Regions from separate parts of the Stenotrophomonas sp. YJH_SMC_10 genome, predicted to be linked through region 2. Evidence: riboswitches for the same ligand, from Rfam matches in the RefSeq annotation. Region 2 holds a riboswitch; the other holds the start of a gene.
What was found. Region 2 has a riboswitch for cobalamin ahead of AC5P9C_RS14950 (epoxyqueuosine reductase QueH). Riboswitches for the same ligand answer to the same signal wherever they lie in the genome.

Region 1: it holds a riboswitch for cobalamin, as region 2 does, so the genes downstream of both, btuB (TonB-dependent vitamin B12 receptor) here and AC5P9C_RS14950 (epoxyqueuosine reductase QueH) in region 2, are expected to answer to the same signal.

Annotation. Positions count from the first base shown of each region.
Region 1 covers NZ_JCAFUS010000004.1:226,056-229,458, forward strand. The annotation lists gene AC5P9C_RS08440 (TfoX/Sxy family protein) at 1-247, shown strand, start outside; gene AC5P9C_RS08445 (histidine phosphatase family protein) at 338-916, opposite strand; cobalamin riboswitch at 1,059-1,282, shown strand; gene btuB (TonB-dependent vitamin B12 receptor) at 1,398-3,239, shown strand.
Region 2 covers NZ_JCAFUS010000011.1:103,004-106,406, reverse strand. The annotation lists gene AC5P9C_RS14955 (nicotinate phosphoribosyltransferase) at 1-1,357, shown strand, start outside; cobalamin riboswitch at 1,436-1,663, shown strand; gene AC5P9C_RS14950 (epoxyqueuosine reductase QueH) at 1,803-2,474, shown strand; gene pncA (bifunctional nicotinamidase/pyrazinamidase) at 2,530-3,156, shown strand; gene purU (formyltetrahydrofolate deformylase) at 3,290-3,403, opposite strand, start outside.

The sequences.
Region 1 (3,403 bases), on a different contig from region 2:
GGTCAAGCGCGCCGGCTTCAAGCCCAGCCTGAACCTGCTGTACTCGCTGGAAGGCGCGTTGCTGGACTGCCACTGGCAGGAACTCAGCGAGCCGCAGCGTGAGGCGCTGGTGCAGGATTACGAAGCACGCATCGCCGCGCATCCGCTGAAGGCGGCCGGCCCCGCCTCGGGCCCGGTGCACGAACAACGCTTCGATGCCGACGATGACGCTGAAGACAGCGTTGCCGAGGATGCAGACGAGGATTGACGGCCTGGTAGTGCCGGCCGCTGGCCGGCAACTGCATGATCTTCGCAGCGTTCCCGAGGCTGCCGGCCAGCGGCCGGCACTACCGAGGGGTTACGGCTGCTGCAGTTCCAGCAGCTCGCCTGCCAGCCCGGCTTCGCCACGTTCCAGCCATACCCGCAGGCGCGTGCCGTGGTCGATGCGCAGCGCCCAGCACAGCGACATCGGCAGGCCGCAGACCTGCGACAGCACCATGCGCAGCGGGCCACCATGGCTAACCACCAGCGTCGGCACCGGATCATCCTCGTCCAGCAGGCGGTCGAGCGCGCGCGCGATGCGCCGCTCGAAGTGGCCCCAGCTTTCGCCGTTCGGCGGTGGGAACGCATGCGGATCGGCGTGGAAGGCAGCGAGTGCATCCTCCGGCAGGTCGAACAGCGACTGCCCGTCCCAATCGCCGAAATCCAGCTCTTCCCATTCCTCGTCTGCTTCCACGTCCAGCCCGCGCGGGGTGGCCAGGGCCATCGCCGTGTGCAGCGAGCGCAGCCGCGGCGAACTGATCACCCGCTCCCAGGGCTGCGCGGCGTAGGCATCGACCAGTTCCTGCGGCAGGCGGGCCAGCTGCGGTGGATCGCTGCGGCCATCGAGGAACTCATCGCGACCGTTGCCGGCATGGCGGACCAGGTCGAGGATCATGCGCGCGTCCTGTACAGGCAACGCGGGAACAGCGGAAAACAGGCGGACATCGGCAACGGCACCACGGGATCAAGGGGCCATTCTAAAGGCATGGCAAAGGCAGTCGAGCAAGCGCGGCGCTACGGGCCGCCTGCGATGCCGTAGACTGCGCGCACTTCCAGGTGACCTGCGGCCACGGCCGGCAGGTTGAAACGGGAAGCCGGTGACGCGTGATTCCACGCCATGCCGGCGCTGCCCCCGCAACGGTAAGCACGTCAGTTCCAGGCAACAACGCCACTGTGCCCTGTGCATGGGAAGGCGCCTGGACGGTGGCCCCCCGGCCACCCGGCGGCAAGCCCGGAGACCGGCCCGGAAGCCTCAGGTCGCGATGCGGTGGGCATGGCGCTGGATGACCGCAGCCTGCGCTGCGGCGTCGGCGCATGCCTGCCTTCGCGGCTCCTCCCCTTCGCCACGCGGGCGTGCGTGGCACCTGGAGTTCCCCATGAAGCTGCAGTCCCGAATGCTGTCCCTGGCCGTGCTGGCCGCCCTGCCCGCGCTGGTCCAGGCCGCCGATGACACCACCGCGCTCGACCAGATCCTGGTCACCGCCACCCGCACCCCGATCGCCCTGCAGGACAGCATCGCGCCGGCGCAGGTGATCGACCGCGCCCAGATCGAATCCAGCCAGGCCACTTCACTGCAGGAACTGCTGCGCGGCCGCGCCGGCATCAACCTGACCAATGCCGGCGGGCTGGGCAAGCAGAGCTCGCTGTTCCTGCGCGGCACCAACTCGGGCCACACCGTGGTGCTGGTCGATGGCGTGCGCATCAACAGCGCCGACCTCGGCCTGGCGATGTACCAGGACCTGCCGCTGGCGCAGATCGAGCGCGTGGAGATCGTGCGTGGCCCGCAGTCCAGCCTGTACGGTGCCGACGCCATCGGCGGCGTGATCCAGATCTTCACCCGCCGCACCCCGGGCGATTTCGCGCCGCACTTCCAGCTCGGCGGTGGCAGCAACGGCCTGCGCGAGGCCAGCGGCGGCATCGGCGGCGGTACCGAGCGCGGCTGGTTCGGCGCCGACATCGCCTACCAGCATTCTGATGGCATCGATGCCTGCCGCGGCTCGGCAACGCTGTTCACCGGTTGCTTTGCCGACGAACATGACCGCGACGGCTACCGCAACCTGTCCAAGAGCCTGCGCGGCGGCTACACCTTCAACGACCAGTGGAGCGTGGAAGGCAGCGCACTGCGTGCCGACGGCAAGAACCACTACGACGGCTACTACAACTACTCGGAAACCCGTCAGCAGGTGCTGGCCGGCAAGGTGCGCTACACCCCGTCCGAGCGCCTGGCATTGACCGCCAATGTCGGCCGCAGCGACAACGAGTCGGACAACGTCGGCGACTTCGGTGCGCGTGGCAGTGCGCAGACCCACCGCGACAGCGCCTCGCTGCAGGGTGACATCGGCTTGGCCGAGGGCCAGCTGCTGAGCACCGGTGTGGACTGGAGCCAGGACAACCTGGATGGCAGCAGTGCCGGCTATCTGGTCGACAGCCGTCGCAACACCGGCGTGTTCGTGCAGTACCAGGGCCGCTTTGGTCGCCACCAGCTACAGGCCAGTGCGCGCAACGACGACAACCAGCAGTTCGGCAACCATGCCACCGGCAGTGTCGGCTGGGCGATGGAACTGGGACACGGCCTGCGCGTCAATGCCAGCTACGGCACCGCGTTCAAGGCGCCGACCTTCAGCGACCTGTACGACCCGTGGAGCGGCGTGCCGACGTTGAAGCCGGAGAAGTCCAAGAGTGCCAACCTGGGGGTTTCGCAGCAGGGCCAGGGCTGGCATTGGGGCCTGGATGTGTACGAGACCCGCATCGATGACCTGATCACCTACGATGCGTCGACGTTCAGGATGCAGCAGGTGGAGAAGGCGCGCATCCGCGGCGCCGAACTGACCGGTGGCATGCTGCTGGCCGGCTTCGACCTCAACGCGCAGCTGAGCTACACCGACCCGCGCAACCGCACCCGCGGCAGCAGCCAGTTCGACAAATGGCTGCCGCGTCGTGCACAGCAGACTGCGCGCCTGGACATCGATCGCCGCTTCGGGGACTTCCGTGCCGGCCTCACCGTGCAGGGTGCGGGCAAGCGCTATGACGACGCCTCGAATGCGGTGAAGGTGGGCGGCTACGGTACGCTGGATGTTCGCGCCGAATACGCATTGACGCCGTCGTGGTCGCTGCTGGCGCGCGCTGCCAACGTGTTCGACCGCCGCTATGAAACAGTGGCGTGGTTCAACCAGCCCGGTCGCGAGTACCAGCTGAGCGTGCGTTACCAGCCGAAATGACCGCGACGGTCATGGTGGTGCCGGCCAGCGGGCGGCAACATCATGACCTTCGGCGACGTCCTCGGGGTTGCCGGCCAGCGGCCGGCACTACCCGTTGCGTTGGCCCTGGGTTGCCGGCCAGCGGCCGGCACTACCCGATGCGTTGGCCCTGGGTTGCCGGCCAG
Region 2 (3,403 bases):
TTGGCTGCAGTACCCCCCGGGTACCGATGCCACGTTCTTCTACGTTGAATCGCGTGGCGGCCTGCACGATCGCACGGTGTTCTTCGGCCTGCAGGCGATCCTCAAGGACGCACTGGCACGGCCGGTCACCCACGCCGACATCGACGACGCCGCTGCGGTGTTCGCCGCGCATGGCGAACCGTTCAACGAGACCGGCTGGCGCGATATCGTCGACCGGCTTGGCGGCCACCTGCCGGTACGCATCCGTGCCGTGCCCGAGGGCAGCGTGGTGCCCACCCACCAGGCACTGATGACGATCGAGTCGACCGATCCGGCCGCGTTCTGGGTGCCGTCGTACCTGGAAACGCTGCTGCTGCGCGTGTGGTATCCGGTCACCGTGGCCACCATCAGCTGGCACGCACGGCAGACGATTGCCGCGTTCCTGCAGCAGACCAGCGACGATCCGCTGGGGCAGCTGCCGTTCAAGCTGCACGACTTCGGCGCGCGCGGTGTATCGAGCCTGGAATCGGCCGCGCTCGGCGGTGCCGCGCACCTGGTCAACTTCCTCGGCACCGATACCGTATCGGCCCTGTGCCTGGCCCGCGCGCACTATCACGCGCCGATGGCCGGCTATTCGATTCCCGCCGCCGAGCACAGCACCATCACCAGCTGGGGCCGCGAGCGTGAAGTGGACGCCTACCGCAACATGCTGCGCCAGTTCGGCAAGCCCGGTGCGATCGTGGCGGTCGTGTCGGACAGCTATGACATCTACCGCGCGATCAGCGAGCACTGGGGTACCACCCTGCGCGATGCAGTGATCACCTCGGGCGCCACCCTGGTCATCCGGCCCGACTCGGGCGACCCGGTGGAGGTGGTGGCCGAAAGCCTGCGCCGGCTGGATGAAGCGTTCGGCCACGTGATCAACGGCAAGGGCTATCGCGTGCTCAACCACGTGCGGGTGATCCAGGGCGATGGCATCAACCCCGACACGATCCGCGCCATCCTGCAGCGCATCACGGGCGACGGTTACGCGGCCGACAACGTGGCCTTCGGCATGGGCGGCGCCCTGCTGCAGCGACTGGACCGCGACACGCAGAAGTTCGCGCTGAAGTGCTCGGCGGCACGGGTCGACGGTGAGTGGGTCGATGTATACAAGGATCCGGTCACCGATGCCGGCAAGACCAGCAAGCGTGGCCGCATGCGCCTGCTGCGCCGCCTGGATGACGGCAGCCTGCATACGGTGCCACTGCCGGCCAACGGCGACGACACCCTGCCGGTCGGCTTCGAGGACGCGATGGTGACCGTGTGGGAGAACGGGCGCCTGCTGCACGACCAGCGGCTGGACGACATCCGGGCCCGGGCGGCGGCGGGACGCTGAAGGCGTTTGCGGGAGTCAGGGCCCGGTGCGGGGCAACGGGGATCCGACCCCGGGCTTGACCCCTGCGGCCAACAGGTCCACCTTGCACACGCCGAAGGTATCCCTGCCGTGTCTGGATGGTGGCAGGGATTTAAACGGGAATCCGGTGAAGGCGCCTGGCGCGCCCATTCCGGAGCTGCCCCGCAGCGGTGAATGGAAACGAATCCTGCCAACAGCACTGGGCTCACGCCTGGGAAGCGGCAGGGAGTAGGTGGGCTGCGGCCCGTGTCCATCAGCCCGAATACCGGCCCCGGCCGGGGGACACGACCGTCCCCTGATTCGACCTGGACTCTCCGCGGGGAGGGTGCCGGGGCCATCGTCGTCCTGCGCGCGCAGGCGGTGTGGCCGCGCGCGTCCTGTTCACGGTATCCGGCCAGCCCGCTTCCACGCCCTGACGCACCCGACGATGACCGAGTTCCAACGCCCCACCCTGACCCTGCCCGCCGACGGCAAGCGCCTGCTGCTGCATTCATGCTGCGCGCCCTGTTCCGGCGAAGTGATGGAAGCGATCACCGCCTCCGGGATCGACTACGCGATCTTCTTCTACAACCCGAACATCCACCCGGTGAAGGAGTACGAGCTGCGCAAGCAGGAGAACATCCGCTTCGCCGAGCAGCACGGCATTCCGTTCATCGATTGCGACTACGACACCGACAACTGGTTCAGCCGCGCACGCGGCATGGAGAACGAACCCGAGCGCGGCATCCGCTGCACGATGTGCTTCGACATGCGTTTCGAACGCACCGCGCTGTACGCGCACGAACACGGCTACGACACCATCAGTTCGTCGCTGGGCATCTCGCGCTGGAAGAACATGGCGCAGATCAACGACTGCGGCATTCGCGCCGCCTCGCGCTATGAAGGCCTGCAGTACTGGGACTACAACTGGCGCAAGGGCGGCGGTGCCAGCCGCATGATCGAGATCAGCAAGCGCGAGCAGTTCTACCAGCAGGAGTACTGCGGCTGCGTGTACTCGCTGCGCGATGCCAACCGCCACCGCCGCGAGAACGGCCGCGAGCGCATCAGGATCGGCCTGCTGTACTACGGGCAGGACGCTGGGACGCCGCAGGGCGATTGACGTGTGCGCATGGGGCGGCCACGCTGGTCGCCCCTTCTGTTGTACCGGAACTGCCATGACCGCCCTGCCCGCCGATGTCGCCCTGCTGGTGATCGACCTGCAGCCGGACTTCATGCCCGGGGGCGCCCTGGCCTGCGACCAGGGCGATGCGCTGGTGGCCCCCATTGCCGGACTGTTGGCGCAGCGCCGCTACCGCACGGTGGTGGCGACCCAGGACTGGCACCCGGCGGACCATGCCTCGTTCGCCAGCCAGCACCCCGGCCAACGCCCGTTCGAGACCATCCTGCTGCATGCGCAGCCGCAGACCCTGTGGCCGGACCACTGCGTGCAGGGCAGCGCCGGTGCCGCCCTGCACCCGGGCGTGGACTGGACCACGGCCGACCTGATCCTGCGCAAGGGCACGCGCCAACAGGTGGATTCGTACAGCGCTTTCCGCGAGAACCACGGCCCCGACGGCGAGCGCCCGGCCACCGGCCTGGCCGGCTGGCTGCATGAGCGGCGCATCCGCGAAGTGCACGTGTGCGGCCTGGCCCGCGATTACTGCGTGCTGTGGAGCGCGCAGGACGCAGTGAAGTCCGGCTTCCGGGTGAAGTTCCTGTGGGAGCTGACCCGGCCGGTGACCGAAGCCAATGATGCGATGGTGCGCGAGGCGCTGGGCAAGGCGGGGATCGCGATCGCCTGACCCAGAGCGGTAGTGCCGGCCGCTGGCCGGCAACGCCTGGATCCCTGCAGTTGCCGGCCAGCGGCCGGCACTACCGGATCACACCCGTGGGTAGCGCCGGGCCATGCCCGGCGGACCACGAAGGGGCAGCACGTTACCGGAACACCACCGTGCGGTGCCCGTTGAGCAGGATACGGTGCTCCACATGGCGGCGAACCGCGCGTGCCAGCACCAGCGATTCGGTATCGCTGCCCAGCCGCACCAGTTC